Regions from separate parts of the Alteromonas sp. KC3 genome, predicted to be linked through region 1. Evidence: predicted binding sites of a transcription regulator. Region 1 holds the regulator's gene; each other region holds the start of a gene.
What was found. Region 1 encodes MetJ, which represses methionine synthesis genes. Its sites were predicted from a motif close to TAGACGTCTAGACGTCTA; they were not measured.

Region 1 (5,712 bases):
AAAATCTGCGCTAAATAAAGCGCCATCACAATCAAGCACAGCCACCAAGGTAACGTGAGGAAAGTGATGTCCTTTAGACAAGATTTGAGTACCTATTAATAGTTGGTACTCGCGCTTGTTTATCGCGTCTAGCGTTTGATGAAGTTTATCTTTGCCACGAACAGTATCGCTGTCTATGCGTACTTGTTTTACCCCAGGAAACAGTGAGGCTAAACCTTGCTCAACCTGCTCTGTGCCCGTACCTGCAGTGACTAGCTCGCTGCTATGACACGCTTCGCAATTATTTGGCATTGCGCGAGTGCTGCTACAGTGGTGGCACTGCAAACGATTCTGCGCCTTGTGCACGGTATAGGGCCTGTCGCATCGCTTACACATTACCGTCTCACCGCAATGGTGACAGAGCATTGCTGGGGCATAGCCTCGCCTGTTTACAAACACCAACACTTGGTTTCCCGTTGTTATGTGCTGACGCATAATGGTAAGTAGACCTTGCGAAATGCCGTAATGAATGGGTTGATCGCGCGCATCAAGCACATGCTGATGCGTACTTGATGCGCCACCTGCTCGTTTCGTTAGCTGAAGATGTGCGTAGCGATTACTAAGCGCATTATTGAGGGTTTCAAGCGCTGGTGTTGCACTGCCTAACAATAACGGTATGTTATGCTGTTTTGCACGCATCGCTGCAAGGTCGCGGGCGTGATAGCGCAGACCATCCTGCTGCTTAAACGATTCATCATGCTCTTCGTCTACAATGATCATGCCTGGGTGTTTGAGCGGCGTAAAAATGGCAGACCGCGTTCCTATGATAATACCCAGTTCACCCGCACGTGCGCGCTGCCAAACATGCAAACGCGCTTTATCAGGTACTTGTGAATGCAATACGCCCACTTCAATACCAAAACGTTTTTCAAAACGCGCAACCGTTTGCGGGGTCAACCCAATTTCGGGCACCAGTATGAGTACTTGCTTGCCCTCTTTTAACAATGGCTCAATGGCCTGCAAGTAAACTTCCGTTTTACCACTTCCGGTCACACCTTCAAGTAAGCTAACAGCAAAACTGCCGTGCTGACGATTGAGCGCCGCAATAGCAACCGACTGTTCGGTATCAGGCACAGGCTTCTCACCTATGTGCAGTGTAGAAAGCCATCCATGCTCGATGAAGGTGGGAACCATGGCATCAAGCGTCACCATTCCTTTATCAATTAGTGCCTTTACCGCGGGCGCGCCATATAACTTTCTAGCTTGAGAAGCGTGTAGTTGTGACTTTAAAAGCGCTTCAAAACATGCTTTTTGCTTAGGGGCTCGGGATAGTGTATCTGCACTCTCAGCACGCCCTTGTTCGCTTAATACCAACATTTCCTGTGCTGTAGGGTCAGGAGATTCACCTTTTCGCAACAGTACCGGTAGCATGGCGTGTAATACTTCGCCCGGCGCGTGGTGATAGTATTGCCATAGCCACTGCGCCATTTTAAGCAGTACATCATCAATGATGGGCCTATCATCAATGACATCTTCAATAGGCTTTAATTTTTCAACATTTTCCACATGCGCTTCTTGCACTGTACCTACAACCACACCAACGAGTTTACGTGGCCCAAAGGGCACCACCACCCGCACGCCTTTATCTAGTGATGCGATATGCGTGTAAGTGAATAGTTGTCTTAATGGTGCAGGTACTGCGACTTGAATAAATGCCATAGTGGATTTTTGTCAGCCTTTTGAAACACGTGTTACAAGCAACCGCTGATGATACAGGTTGCCCTGCTCATTCGCCATACAAAAACCGCTTGATCAATACACGGCCTTCCTTTATTATGCGCCGCTCTTTTGCGATAGGCTGTTCTTTGAACGACTTATCATTTGAATATAAAGTTACGTATGGTGTGCAACTTCGGGTTGTATAGCGATACGGCCTTATTATGTGAGGTAATCCCATGAAACAAGGTATCCACCCAGACTACGCTGAAATCACTGCAACATGCTCTTGCGGTAACGTAATGAAAATCCGTTCAACAATGGGTAAAGACATCAACCTAGACGTATGTTCTTCTTGTCACCCATTCTACACTGGTAAGCAACGTAACGTTGATACTGGTGGTCGTGTTGATCGCTTCAAGAAGCGTTTCGGTGCATTGGGCAAAAAATAAGCCCATTACCTTTATCGGTATCGATATTAAAAAAGCGCCTATATGGCGCTTTTTTATTGCCTAGACATTAATGCAAGTGATGAGTTTGCAAATGCCTGTCCCAATTGCCACCACTCAACCGTTGACATTTTTCCTCGCTATCAAAACGTATTGAAGCAGCCTGAGACTTAATACTCTCTAAAGCAATATTCACACTGTTTATAAAGTCCATATTCCACTGCGAGGTAATTGCCGCGTTGCGCTGCGACTCAGTTTGAAACACCGCAACGACATGAGGCGCACGCCAGTGTCCAGTGTGGGTAAGCCACACAAAGCCAACACCGTCTTTCTTAGCCGCTTCGCACACATCAGTAAGCACGTTAACAAGCTTTCTATCAGTCACAAATACTTCTCCTGAACGATTACAGCCAACTGCATAAGACTGTTTTTGTTACCCACCTCCCCCACATTTAAAAATACAGTATACGTATGAGGTCGATGCCATTAATAAATCATATGAATGGCAATTATAGCGCTATATTACTGGTCTAATAAGTACGCGTCACCTACATTGGTACATGAGAATTCTGATCAGATATGTACACAGTGAAAGGCTGTGTTAGAGTTGCGATCAACAAGCGATATAGTGAGTATTAATTTTGTGAATAATACCTTACTATTGCCTGTGCACCAGCTAAGGCTGGATTAATTCTAACAAAAACGTCGTGTAACCCTTGCTGTAACATTAACAATAACAACGATAAAAATGCGTACAAGGCGTGAGCGAAGACACCGATGAACCCTACATCTAAGGATACCATTTTACATGTCAGATTTTAGACAACGCGCACTTGATTACCATGCTAAACCCACGCCGGGAAAAATTCGCGTGGAGCTTTCTACCCCGGCTGATAGCGTTGACGATCTTGCACTCGCCTATAGTCCCGGCGTTGCCGAGCCTGTCAGAGAAATAGCTGAAGATCCTGATAATGCCTATAAGTATACAGCGAAAGGCAATATGGTTGCTGTTATTAGTAACGGTACTGCTATTTTAGGACTGGGTAATCTTGGACCTTTAGCATCTAAACCTGTAATGGAAGGTAAAGCGCTTTTGTTTAAACGCTTCGCTGGACTCGATGCCATTGATATTGAAGTTAAGCACAGAACTACCGAAGAGTTTATTAACACGGTAGCCAACATTGCAGACACGTTTGGCGGTATCAACTTAGAAGATATCAAAGCGCCAGAATGTTTTGAAATAGAACAAGAACTTATCAAGCGCTGTAATATACCTGTGTTCCATGACGATCAACACGGAACAGCTATCGTTACCGCTGCGGGTATGCTTAATGCCCTTGAAATTCAAGGTAAGTCGATAGAGAGCGCCAAGATAGTGTGCATGGGCGCAGGCGCAGCAGCTGTTGCATGCATGGAGCTGCTTATTAAGTGCGGCGCGCAGCGCGAGCGTATTTACATGCTCGATAGAAAAGGGGTTATTCACACTCGTCGCGAGGATTTAACCGAACATAAAAAGCTCTTTGCAAATAATACCGACAAGCGCACCCTTGAAGACGTAATGGAAGGCGCCGATATATTTGTAGGCGTTTCTGGTCCAGATGTACTGCCTCCAGAAACGTTAGCATTAATGGCTGAAAACCCAATTGTGTTTGCTTGTTCAAACCCAGACCCAGAAATAAAGCCTGAACTTGCGCACGAAGTACGCAAAGACTTAATTATGGCCACTGGCCGTTCGGACTACCCGAACCAAGTAAACAACGTACTGTGCTTCCCATTCATCTTCCGTGGTGCACTGGATGTGCGTGCTAAAGCCATTAACGATGAGATGAAAGTGGCCGCGGTTGAAGCGCTGCGCGCTATCACTAAAGAAGAGGTGCCAGCAGAGGTACTTGCGGCAAGTAAAAGTGAGAGTTTAACGTTTGGTAAGGACTATATTATCCCGAAGCCTATGGACCCTCGCTTGTGTGAACGTATCGCGTCTGCGGTATCAAAAGCCGCTATTGAGTCTGGTGTAGCGCGCATCGTGCAAACACCAAATGCTGAATAACAATTTACTCGTACTCTAATAAAAACGGCGCTTATCTTAAGCGCCGTTTTTATTATCTATGGCCAACAATTGATTAGTCTTCGCTTACGCGTCTTCTGTCACGTCATTCTCGAAACTAGGGTCAATGCCCATCTCTTCCATAATTCGTCTAGCTTCTGCCGGCACGCGATTAGGATTGTCTTTTCTCAAATCATCATCATTGGGCAGGGGTTGCCCTGTAAATGCGTGTAGAAATGCTTCGCACAGCAACTCTGAATTGGTTGCGTGTCGTAAATTGTTTATCTGCCGACGAGTGCGTTCGTCTGTCAACGCTTTAAGCACATTAATGGGTATAGAAACAGTGACTTTCTTAACCTGTTCGCTCTTTTTACCATGCTCTGCGTAGGGGTGAATATATTTACCGTTCCATTCTGCCATTGTACTAACTCGGTCTACTCTTATTTATGTTATGAATAGAAATTCTAAACAAGTTCACGAAAAGGTCAATTGAGCAGTGTAAACCTCTTGACGTCTAGACATATATTCTTTAATTTAGACGTCTAAACGTCTATATGATTACTATTTTGAGAGAATAAGCCATGGTTTCTTACGCACAGGGTATCGATGCATTAAATCAGTCACTATCAGAGCTGCGTGATATTGATGTGTCTTTTGAGTTTTTCCCACCAAAAACCGAAGCCATGGAAAAAACACTCTGGAAATCAGTTGAGCGTCTTGCGCCGCTAAAACCAAGTTATATGTCAGTAACCTATGGTGCAAACAGTGGCGAGCGCGATAGAACACACGATGTGGTAAAGCGCATTCAACAACAAACAGGCGTAGCTGCTGTGCCGCATTTAACCTGTGTTGATGCAAGCCGTGAGGAATTAAAGCAAATTGCGCAAGATTACTGGGACTCAGGTATTCGCCGTATTGTTGCCCTGCGTGGTGACTTACCACCGGGAGTCGATAAAACAGAAATGTACGCGTCAGACTTAGTCGCATTGCTAAAAGACGTGGCTGATTTTGACATTTCAGTTGCAGCGTATCCTGAAAAACACCCTGAAGCACCTAACGCTCAATTCGATCTACTGAATTTGAAGCGCAAAGCTGAAGCGGGTGCCACTGAAGCCATTTCACAGTTCTTTTTTGATACCAGCGTATTCTTACGCTTTAGAGACCGTGCCGCCGCAGCAGGTGTAGACCTAGACCTAGTGCCAGGTATATTGCCTGTTACCAATTACCAAACTTTGGTGAAGTTTGCCGGGTTTACCAATGTGCACGTACCAGGTTGGCTACATAAAATGTTCGACGGATTAGATGAGGACGACCAAGCAACACGTAACCTTATTGGTGCCAACATTGCCATGGACCAAGTTAAAGTGTTGGCAAAAGAAGGCGTTAAGCATTTTCACTTCTACACGCTTAATCGCAGTGAGTTGAGCTATGCCATTTGTCACATGCTTGGAGTGCGCGGGAACGGATAAATAGCTTTTTACACAAAAGTTTTGCTACAACGTCTTCTCACAGTTAACATTTCAT
Region 2 (5,712 bases), 240 kb from region 1:
TATCGGTTAACGCGACAAGTTTTGCAGAGTTTGGTACATCAGCTCGCTTGTCAATGTAACTACCGTAGGTGATCAAAATCCCCATACCCAGCGATAACGAGAAAAAGGCCTGAGATAAGGCACCGTTAATCACTGAAGCAGTAAGCTTTGAGAAGTCTGGAATAATATAAAACTCTACACCTGCCATGGCATTGTCACGAGTCAATACGAATACCACAAGACCCAGAAGCATAACAAAAAGCGCAGGCATCAGTAGCTTTGCAGCCTTTTCAATACCCTCTTTTACGCCACCTTGAAGAATAAGGTATACCACCCCTACCACAACGGCCATGTAAGCGAATATCGACGGTGAATTAATAAATAACCCAAAGGTGTCTGGGTTTGCCAATTTATCTAAGTTTCCGCTTACCGCTTCAAATAAATAACCGAAAATCCATACCGTGATAACCATGTAAAACACGGCGATCATAAATGGCGTAGCAATGGCTAACCAGCCGGCGAGCTTCCATTTAGGGCTGTTGTTACTAATTGCACTATAAGCGCCTAATGGGTCTTTCTTGGCATGACGGCCCACTGACATTTCAGCCAACATGACCGGCAAACAAATGGCAAATACGAAAATAGCGTACATTAATAAAAATGCACCACCGCCGTTTTTGGCAGCGCCAACGGGGAATCCAACCAAATTACCAATACCCACTGCAGAACCTGCAGCAGCTAAAATAAACCCTATGCGCGATCCGAACTGTTCTCTGGCCCCGCTCATATCCCTTCCTCTTGTTGAGTTATTGTTATTTATTATCGGGATGGCGTTATATGTGGTGACTCACTTGTGGCGTCAACGCGTTGTATTGCAACCGGTTAAGGCGTATCAATACGCTGCACCATTCCCAAAAACAGCATGGTAACAGCAGTGAAATAAAAAGTCTTGATGTTGAATACACAGAAATCTGGTCTGACCGTATCACCAGGTTACCACTTGACCATCCCAGTCAATGAAATGACAGGTTTGCTCACGATTAAGTGACGACAAATGTGAAAGAAGTTGCTTGGCTGTGAAGTCAGGTGTGAACAACTTTTTCGCCGCCACATTTTTTTGAAAAGGCTTAGAAAGCGACGTATCAACTGTGCCTGGGTGATAGCAAACGAGAAGCGCATGTTTAAGCCTGCGTTGATATTCAACTGACGCCGTTTTAACAAACATATTAAGCGCCGCCTTTGAGGCGCGATAACCATACCAGCCTCCCAACCCGTTATCGGAAATACTTCCCACCCGCGCACTTAAACAGACTAAGGTTGCATCGTTTTTATCCATAACGTTGACCAAGTGCTTTATCCATAGCGAAGGAATGATGGTATTTACCGCGAAGTATGTTTCAAGTGCGTCTTCACGCACATCTTCTAAGCGTTTTTCAGGGTGTATGTTTTTATTCTCATCGTGAAGAAAACCAGTGGTTATTATCACCGTATTTAACACGACATCGTCTTCTCTAAGCTGTTCAATAAACGATGCAATGTGTTTATCGTCTTGTTCGGCTAATTGAACATACGTTATGTTTGAAGCACTACTATCGGTAGAGACACTGCCACGAGTCACCGCTATGACATCGTCACCTCGCGAAGCACATTGATGAATAAGTGCCGATGCAATTCCACCAGAAGCACCGACTATAAGTGTTTTAGTTGTCATTACTCTCTCCGGGAACACAGCGATCGCAGGTTCGTTTTTTACCTGTTAGCCAGTATGAAATCGTGTAGCGATGCTTTGCGAAAATGTTGTATACGCCGTCTGCGATAATGCGTATACCGGGCCAGCGAAGCGGAGCATATAGCCAGCCCATTCCCACCGCTTTCCAAGCCAGATGGGTGACATCTAGGCCTGTTATTACAATACCATCGTCGGTCATCCCGTGGATGCGCGCGTTTAGTGCTTGCCAATCAAGCGAAGGGTAACGAGAAGCAAAATCAGGAGCCTGAATGTCAACCAGTGTAAGCCGGTTGTGCTTATCTCGCTTTTTCAGATGCCTCATTTCTGCCATACATAATGGGCAATAGCTGTCGTAGAAAATAATCACGAAACCACCTTTGAATTATTTACACTTAGCGCTCTTACAAAACACTTTGTTGAGCTATTGTTATTCACGTTTTACTTAGTTGGTCTGACGACCGTGCTACTTGGGATACCGATTCCCCAGCATGTAAACTCGCAGGGTTGATTTTTTATAATTAATTATTCGTTTATACGCTAAAAAAACAGGCTTGGATGACTTGAGTTGTAAGGCTCTCGCACCCACACTAGAGCAAGTTGATTTTTATTGAGGTTTTATTATGGCTAACAAGCAAGTTGCAACGCTCGCAGGCGGCTGCTTTTGGTGTATTGAGTCGGCTTTCAACACCGTAGAAGGTGTTGATAAAGCGATATCTGGGTACGCTGGCGGAGAAAAAGCAGATCCAACCTATGAAGAAGTCTGCAAAGGTGATACCGGCCATGCAGAAGTGGTACAAATAAATTTTGATGCCGATATTATTTCGTACCGCGAAATACTGGAGATCTTCTTCGCATTACATAACCCTACACAGCTAAATCGACAGGGTAACGATGTGGGTACACAGTATCGCAGTGCTATCTTTTACCACGATGAAGCGCAAAAAGCAGAAGCTGAAAAAATTGTTGCAGAAATTACTGAAGATGCCATTTGGCCAGATCCAGTAGTAACCGAAATTGTCGCAATCAATAATTATTACCCAGCCGAGGAATACCACCAGAGCTATTTTAAAAACAATCCTCAGAACCAATATTGCTCAATGGTTGTTGCGCCTAAACTGGCAAAATTTAAGAAGACATTTGCATCTCGTTTAAGAAGCGACGCTTAATCACATTACTCAACGCAAGTGCGTGCTTAAAGCTGTTCTTCACAAATTAAAAAAGGGTTGTACTAACAACCCTTTTTTTTATCCGACTAATAGGTAAAACTACTCAAACCAACTTGCTTTTAATGTAAGCGGGAATAACAACGGTGCGAGATCTTCGTACCGAGGGGTATCGGCTTCGCAAATGGCGTTTTTCATGTAGTTTTTTTCCCATGGATCGTTAATTATCCATAGCGTTGAATCAACCACAACAAGCCCCTCCATTGACGCATTATCCATGAGATACTCACCGCACGCTTCGCCGCCATTAACTTTAAACGTTATGGGGATCCGCTTTGTGGCTTTTTGTTTTGTACTGTCAATTACCCAAAGTTCATTATCATTGCGTGCAGCCGCGAGCAAAAATACGTCACCGCTTTGTGTGGTGTGAAGCGCAAGTCCGTTTATAGGATGATTTCCCGAAGTAAAAACGGGAAGGCGTAACTGGGGATCTGACACACTGGCAAAATCGCTTGAAGACCAAAAGTCATCGCCAATATTAAGTGTAAAGATTCTAGGTTGACCCGCTTTATCTTTTTCTAGGCCAATATAAAGCGTACCGTCGCTATCCATGGTTAACCCCTCAATGCCATCATTGGGGAAGTTACCTACCTCAAACTCAATAGGAAACTGAAGCGGGCGTACATCGCTCATTTCAACGCTGCCGTTGTCTTTTTGCGTTAGTTTAACCAAAAGTGTTGGATAATCTGTCGAGCCAGTAGCCTCGTACTTAGATTCGCAGCGCGGGCTTAAGGCACCTGTGCGCGTAGCGTCTTCTGTTACGGTATAAATAATCTTGGGGTCGCGAGGATCTACGGCTAACGCTTCTAAATCGGGTTGTGAGCTTAAGTACGTGTAGAAGCAACTGCGTCTGACCGCATTAGAAAATGAAAATGTGGCACTTGAATGCGTAAGCGTAGCGCTAGCAGGGTCAATCGTATGTAACTTCAACTGCTGTGTAACATCAGCACTGGCATCAGCAATAGTGATAAGTTGCCCGCCTACTTCCACCAAACCGGATGTTTGAGGATCAAACATGACCTTTCCACTACTGTCTTTGATCCATTGACCCACTGAGACCTCAGTAAGATCGGTCTTTTGAGGAGCAATAACAACGTCCTTAGGTTCACTGCAGGCAGAGATTGCCAACACCACACAAGCAGTAAACATCGAGTTTCTTAACATGCTAAAAGATTCCTTTTTGAAACATTCTGCTTCTAAATTGTAAGGGAGTATATCCAGCATACCGTTTATAGACAAAAAAGAGTAAGGTAAAGGTTTGTAAATGTGTACTTAGAGGGTTTAGTCATTTCTACGCAGCAACTTCCACTTGTCATTGCAGGGCCTATTGTACGAAAAGTAACAGAAAACTCATGCTACATATGGGTTTGTACTTCTATCGCAGACGCACCAAATTTGTCCTTAACCCACGATAAAACGACAATAAACGGGCAAGCACAAGTCGAAAGTATTCAAGTTGGTAAGCACGCGTATATTCATTTGCTGCATTTTAAAAGCAACACCCACTTTGAGGATCGTAAGCGTATAGGCTATGCCTTACAATTTAACGATTCATCAGAGCAGGCACGATGGAACAACGAACAAGAAGCATTACTTTACAACAATCAAACTGTGCTGAGCTTTCATTACACACAAACTCCCCAAACCATTCTTCATGGCTCGTGTAGAAAACCGCATTTTCACGGTGATGACGCCCTTACACAAGTCGATGTATTGCACGAAACGGCATTTTCAAAGCAAACTCTCTGCCCAGATTTATTGCTAATGACTGGCGATCAAATATATGCAGATGATGTTGCCGGTCCCATGCTTAAAGCGATTCACCACACTATTGAACAACTTGGTCTGTTTCATGAATCTCTTGAGGGAGCGGTGGTAAGCAACACAGATGAACTCGCAACGCATCCACACGGATTCTATGAACGCGAACAGCTTCTTCCGCAGATTGCCACCAATACCGCGTTGTCGTCGCTATTTTTCGGAGCTAAGAAAAAACCTGTTTTCACCTCGGTTAATGCGCAAAACCACCTTATTGGCAGTGCTGAAATTATAGCAATGTACTTGCTGGTCTGGTCTGATGCGCTTTGGCCAAATATCACTATAGATTCGGACCATGTAGGCGAAAAATATGGTGCTTCATTCGATAAAGAAAAGCATGCCATTGAAGGGTTCGTCAACGCTTTACCTAAAGTAAGGCGTGCGCTGGCCCATATCCCTACCTATATGATTTTTGACGATCATGATGTTACCGACGACTGGAACCTAACGCGGGGCTGGGAACAAGAGGTTTATGGAAACCCACTTTCTAAGCGAATGATTGGTAACGCATTAATTGGCTATTTGCTATGCCAGGGTTGGGGTAATGCACCAGAAAAAGTATCGCCGCTAATTAAAAGCGCAATGGAGAAAATGCGAGGTAACGGCATTGAAAAGCACGATGATTTCATTGACGAATTACTCGAATTCGACGAATGGCACTACCGGTTAGACACCACCCCGCCGATTGAAGTTTTAGATACAAGAACACAACGCTGGCGGTCAGAGTCTAGTATGAATAAGCCTTCTGGACTTATGGACTGGGAAGCCCTCTGTGACTTTCAACACTCTATCATAGGTAAAGAAGCCGTAATTGTCGTATCAGCAGCTCCCATTTACGGCGTAAAAGTCATAGAGGCGATTCAAAAAGTATTCACTTTTTTTGGCAAAGCGCTAACGGTAGATGCCGAGAACTGGATGGCACACAAAGGTACGGCCAATGTCATACTCAACATTTTTAGGCAC
Region 3 (5,712 bases), 1.4 Mb from region 1:
GAAGCTTATAGCTGCTTTCATGGCATGCGACCCAAGTTGTTTAGTGAGTGCTTGTTTATGTGTCCAGCGTTATTTCTGACCACCCTGTCGGAACCATTTTTGTAATTGATGCTAGAGCCACCGCGCCACAACTTATCGCAATGTACTATCACACTGTATAAGCATAGCTGTAAAAAATAGATCATAAAAATAAACTTGATGAATTTTTCATTCGTGAACTAGTTTTAAAGATACAGGGTTATTTTTATCGTTTTAAATAAGCCCGCCATCATTGAACGGAGGTCTTTTGAAATGCAAACGGAATGGGAATTCGAAAGAAAGTTTATGGTCACTTTTGTACCAGAGGGACTATTGGATACACGAACTCCTGTCGACATACGCCAAGGCTACCTATCATGCGAACCCGATAAACACATATGTTTGCGAGATGAAGGTGGTAAATTCAGTATGGCGGTGACGCAGGGTATTGGATTAAAGCACAGGGAAACGCGTATTGAACTGTCGGCGTCTCAATTTAATGATTTGTGGCCACTCACTCAAAAAATGCGTGTAGAAAAGCAGCGCTATCGCATAGACTTCTACGGCGCGCAATTGGTGATAGACGTATTCACAGGAACGCTTGCGCCACTTAAGTTAGTTGAAGTCGAGTTTGATAGTGAAATCAGCAGTCGTCAGTTTTTACCTCCTGATTTTGCTGATATAGAAGTTACGCACCGCAAGGAATTTCAGAACATTGCGCTAGCGCGCTTTGGTCTACCAGACAGAATCATTTCCCCCAGTTTTAATGAAAGCTATCGACTGTTTGTATGAGCCTTTGCAAAATTAAGTGATAAAAGTGTAGCTAAGTGATAAAAGTGTAGCTATAAAACACAGCCATAAAAAAAGCAGCCAGTTGGCTGCTTTTCTCTTTAAACGACAACAAATTACAGTGACGCTTTCAATGCTTCTGCTTTGTCTGTTGCTTCCCACGGGAACTCGTCGCGACCAAAGTGGCCGTACGCTGCAGTAGGACGGTAAATAGGGCGCTCAAGATCAAGCATTTGAATTAGGCCGTAAGGGCGCAGGTCGAAGTGCTCGCGAACTAAAGCAACTAGCGTTTTTTCATCAACCACGCCAGTGCCAAAAGTATCAATGCTGATAGACGTTGGCTCTGCAACGCCAATAGCGTAAGACACCTGAATTTCACAACGCTTAGCAAGACCTGCTGCAACAATATTCTTGGCAACATAACGGCCTGCGTATGCTGCGCTGCGGTCAACTTTTGAAGGATCTTTACCAGAGAACGCACCACCGCCGTGACGAGCCATGCCGCCGTAGGTATCAACGATGATTTTACGACCTGTTAGACCACAGTCGCCCATTGGGCCGCCGATAACAAAGCGGCCAGTAGGGTTAATGTGAAAACGCGTATTGGCATCAATCCATTCGCTTGGCAGAACAGGCTTGATGATTTCTTCCATTACCGCTTCACGAACCTGCTCGGTAGTGACCGAGTCGCAGTGTTGGGTTGAAAGCACTACCGCATCAATACCAACAGGTTTGTCGTTTTCATATTTAAATGTAATTTGGCTTTTCGCATCTGGACGCAAAAAGTCTAACTTGCCAGACTTGCGTACTTCGGCCTGTTTTTGAACAAGACGGTGAGAATATGTGATTGGTGCCGGCATTAATACGTCAGTTTCGTCACTGGCGTAACCGAACATTAGGCCTTGGTCGCCTGCACCTTGTTCTTCTAAACTCTCTCGGTCAACACCTTGATTGATATCAGGTGACTGTTTACCAATAGCATTCAATACAGCACACGAGTCTGCATCAAAACCCATATCAGAATGCGTGTAACCAATTTCTTTTACTGTGTTACGGGTAAGCTCTTCAATGTCTACCCATGCTGAGGTGGTCACTTCACCACCTACTAAAACCATACCGGTTTTTACATACGTTTCGCAGGCCACCCGAGCGCGCGGATCTTGTTCTAAAATAGCGTCAAGAACGGCATCTGAGATCTGATCAGCAATCTTGTCCGGATGCCCTTCAGACACTGACTCGGATGTGAATAAATGCGTGGCCATAAATGCTCCGTAAGCGTTAAATTATCAAAATAGTCGTATATTGTACTAAAACAAGTTATAAATACCAGTCTTTACTTCTAGACGTCTAAAAGTCTCTTCGTTACGAATTGTTGACATAACCCGATCACTTTTGGGGTTATTTCGATACAGAACAAAGAGATTGTAGTATTTAAGGTAATCGGCAGTGTCCAGCGCTTTATAAGCTAAATAGATGTTTTTGGATTTACTTTCGACAATGGCAATGAAAATCCATTGAACTGAAAGGTGGCATGGGTAAGAATACCCCCACATTCAAAAGTGCCTAGAAGTAGATCAATAGCAGATAATTGGTGTGCCTTGGTGCTCAAACCAACATACTACTGCGGTACTTAAAGATACAAAATAAATCAGGAGACAACATGCCCTCTCGTCGTGAACTCGCCAATGCTATCCGTGCATTAAGCATGGATGCCGTTCAACAAGCTAAATCTGGTCACCCAGGCGCCCCAATGGGGATGGCTGATATTGCGCAGGTACTATGGGGTGATTTCTTATCACATAACCCTGCAAACCCGTCATGGGCAAATCGCGACCGCTTTGTTCTTTCAAACGGCCACGGCTCGATGCTGTTGTACTCTTTACTTCATTTGTCAGGTTACGAACTGCCAATTGAAGAGTTGAAAAACTTCCGTCAGCTACACTCAAAAACACCAGGTCACCCAGAATACGGTTATGCACCAGGTGTAGAAACGACCACAGGCCCGTTGGGTCAAGGTATCAGCAACGCAGTAGGTATGGCGCTTGCTGAAAAAGTGCTTGCCGCACAATTTAACCGTGACGGTCACGACATTGTTGATCACTACACTTATGCATTTATGGGCGACGGCTGCCTGATGGAAGGTATTTCACACGAAACTTGTTCATTGGCTGGCACACTAGGCCTTGGCAAACTCATCGCGTTTTGGGATGACAACGGCATTTCAATTGATGGTGAAGTAGAAGGCTGGTTCACTGACGATACACCAGCACGCTTTAAGAGCTACGGTTGGGAAGTGATTGAAGGTGTTGACGGTCACGATGCAGAGCAAGTTAAAGCGGCTATTGAAAAGGCGCAAGCGAATACTGCTCAGCCTACGCTAATTTGTTGTAAAACCACCATTGGTTTCGGTTCGCCTAACAAAGAAGGAACCGAGTCTTGTCACGGTGCACCACTAGGTGAAGATGAAATTGTTGCTACTCGTGAAAAGCTTGGCTGGAGCCACGGTGCGTTCGAAATCCCAGACGATATCTATGCGGGCTGGGATGGTAAAGACAAAGGTTCAAAAGCAGAAAGCGCATGGAACGATGCCTTCGCTGCCTATGAAGCTGCCTATCCAGAACTTGCTGCAGAGTTTAAACGCCGTATTAATGGCGAACTGCCAGCAGACTTCAGCGATAAAGCTGACGCTATCATTGCTGATCTTCAAGCAAACCCACAAAACATTGCTTCACGTAAAGCGTCGCAAAATGCACTGAACGCATTTGGCCCGTTACTGCCAGAACTATTAGGCGGCTCAGCAGACCTTGCAGGTTCTAACCTAACCATTTGGGAAGGCAGCAAGGGTGTTGAAGCAAACGATGCATCAGGTAATTATATTTACTACGGCGTACGCGAATTTGGTATGTCTGCCATGATGAACGGTATTGCGCTTCACGGCGGTTTTAAAGCATACGGTGCAACCTTCCTAATGTTTATGGAATATGCGCGTAACGCGGTACGTATGGCAGCACTAATGAAGCAGCCTGCTATTTTCGTTTACACTCACGACTCAATTGGTTTGGGTGAAGATGGCCCAACGCACCAGCCGGTAGAGCAGGTAGTAGCGCTACGTGCTACGCCTAATCTTGATAACTGGCGTCCGTGTGACCAAGTTGAATCGGCGGTGTCGTGGAAGTCAGCAATTGAGCGTACAGACGGCCCAACAACCCTAATCTTTACGCGTCAAGGCCTTGCACAGCAAGAAAGAAATGCTCAACAAGTTGCTGATATCGCGAAAGGCGGCTATGTACTTAAAGATTGTGAAGGTACGCCTGAACTTATTCTCATTGGTACGGGTTCAGAGGTTCAGCTTGCTGTAGAAGCTGCAGCTAAACTTACCGAGCAAGGTAAAGCGGTACGCGTAGTGTCTATGCCATCTACTGACGTATTTGACCGTCAGTCTGCTGATTACCGTGAAAGCGTATTGCCATCAAGTGTTGTTAAACGCGTTGCGGTAGAAGCGTTGTCGAAAGACAGCTGGTACAAGTATGTTGGCTTTAATGGCGCGATTGTAGGTATGGACACCTTTGGTGAGTCTGCACCTGCAGGTGATTTGTTCAAGCATTTCAACATTACCACTGACGCTGTAGTAGAGGCTGCACTGTCTCTGTAAGAGGTAAACAAATAAGCCTATGGTAAATATTGCCATTAATGGGTTTGGTCGTATTGGTCGCAATGTATTGCGTGCACTTTATGAAAGTGGGCGCAATAACGAATTTAATGTTGTGGCCATTAACGACATTGCCAAGCCAGAAGGCATTGCACATTTACTTAAATACGATACCGCCCACGGGCGGTTCCGTTTTGATGTGGCCTTAGAAAATAACACGCTTAATGTCGCTGGCGACGATATTACGTTGCTGGCTATCAGTGACATTACCGATCTGCCATGGAAAGAACTTGGCGTAGATATTGTGTTGGAATGCACAGGTAAGTTTGACGATAGGGCATCAGGGCAAGCCCATCTAGATGCAGGTGCTGGTAAGGTGTTGTTCTCCTCTCCGGGCTCCCCCGATTTAGACAATACCGTTATCTTCGGTACAAACGAAGACACATTGACCAGTGAACAAAAATTAGTCTCTAATGGTTCCTGTACCACTAATTGCATTGTGCCCGTCATCCAAGCACTTGATGCAGCCTTTGGCGTTGAGAGTGGTACGATCACTACTATCCATGCCTCTATGCATGACCAGCAAGTCATCGATGCATACCATGAAGATTTACGCCGAACTCGCGCGGCGAGTCAGTCAATTATTCCGGTTGATACACGCCTTGCTGCGGGTATAGAGCGCATTCTGCCTAAGTTTGCCGGTAAATTCGAAGCTATTGCTGTGCGCGTCCCAACCATTAATGTAACGGCCATGGACTTGAGCGTTACATTGAGAAGTAAGGTTACGATTGAAGACGTAAATTGCGCATTAAGGCAAGCAAAAGACGGTCGTTTACACGGTATTTTGGACTACACTGAAGAACCGTTAGTATCAGTAGATTTTAATCATGACCCGCACTCGTGTATCGTAGATGGTACACAGACAAGGGTCAGTCACAAGCAACTGGTTAAAACACTGGTGTGGTGTGACAACGAATGGGGTTTTGCAAACCGTATGCTCGACACAGCTAAAGTAATGTTCGACGCAAAATAAGCATTGATGCTGCCACGGGTTGGTAGCACCAGCCCGCGCAGCTTTCACAGTTAATTAGAGTGTGTACACCACTAGGGCATGAATAGTCTCATGCACCATAATGGTTCGCACACTCACCTAAATTTTAAATTAACAAGGAAAGACAATGGCAATTCCAAGCATGAACGATATGGCACTTAACGGTCAACGCGTTCTTATTAGACAAGATCTAAACGTACCAGTA

Region 2: the regulator MetJ is predicted to act here: its motif matches at 2,232-2,249, upstream of msrA (peptide-methionine (S)-S-oxide reductase MsrA).
Region 3: the regulator MetJ is predicted to act here: its motif matches at 2,140-2,157, upstream of metK (methionine adenosyltransferase).

Annotation. Positions count from the first base shown of each region.
Region 1 covers NZ_AP024235.1:4,013,157-4,018,868, forward strand. Annotated here, with positions in the region: gene priA (primosomal protein N') at 1-1,698, opposite strand, end outside; gene rpmE (50S ribosomal protein L31) at 1,935-2,147, shown strand; gene JN178_RS17700 (hypothetical protein) at 2,215-2,529, opposite strand; gene JN178_RS17705 (malic enzyme-like NAD(P)-binding protein) at 2,953-4,191, shown strand; gene metJ (met regulon transcriptional regulator MetJ) at 4,276-4,608, opposite strand; gene metF (methylenetetrahydrofolate reductase) at 4,770-5,657, shown strand.
Region 2 covers NZ_AP024235.1:3,771,707-3,777,418, forward strand. Annotated here, with positions in the region: gene JN178_RS16665 (sodium-dependent transporter) at 1-766, opposite strand, end outside; gene JN178_RS16670 (SDR family NAD(P)-dependent oxidoreductase) at 965-1,690, opposite strand; gene JN178_RS16675 (thiol-disulfide oxidoreductase DCC family protein) at 1,680-2,075, opposite strand; gene msrA (peptide-methionine (S)-S-oxide reductase MsrA) at 2,329-2,874, shown strand; gene JN178_RS16685 (hypothetical protein) at 2,974-4,095, opposite strand; gene JN178_RS16690 (alkaline phosphatase family protein) at 4,198-5,712, shown strand, end outside.
Region 3 covers NZ_AP024235.1:861,349-867,060, forward strand. Annotated here, with positions in the region: gene JN178_RS03855 (hypothetical protein) at 1-21, opposite strand, end outside; gene JN178_RS03860 (hypothetical protein) at 292-810, shown strand; gene metK (methionine adenosyltransferase) at 924-2,069, opposite strand; gene tkt (transketolase) at 2,468-4,459, shown strand; gene epd (erythrose-4-phosphate dehydrogenase) at 4,479-5,489, shown strand; gene JN178_RS03880 (phosphoglycerate kinase) at 5,635-5,712, shown strand, end outside.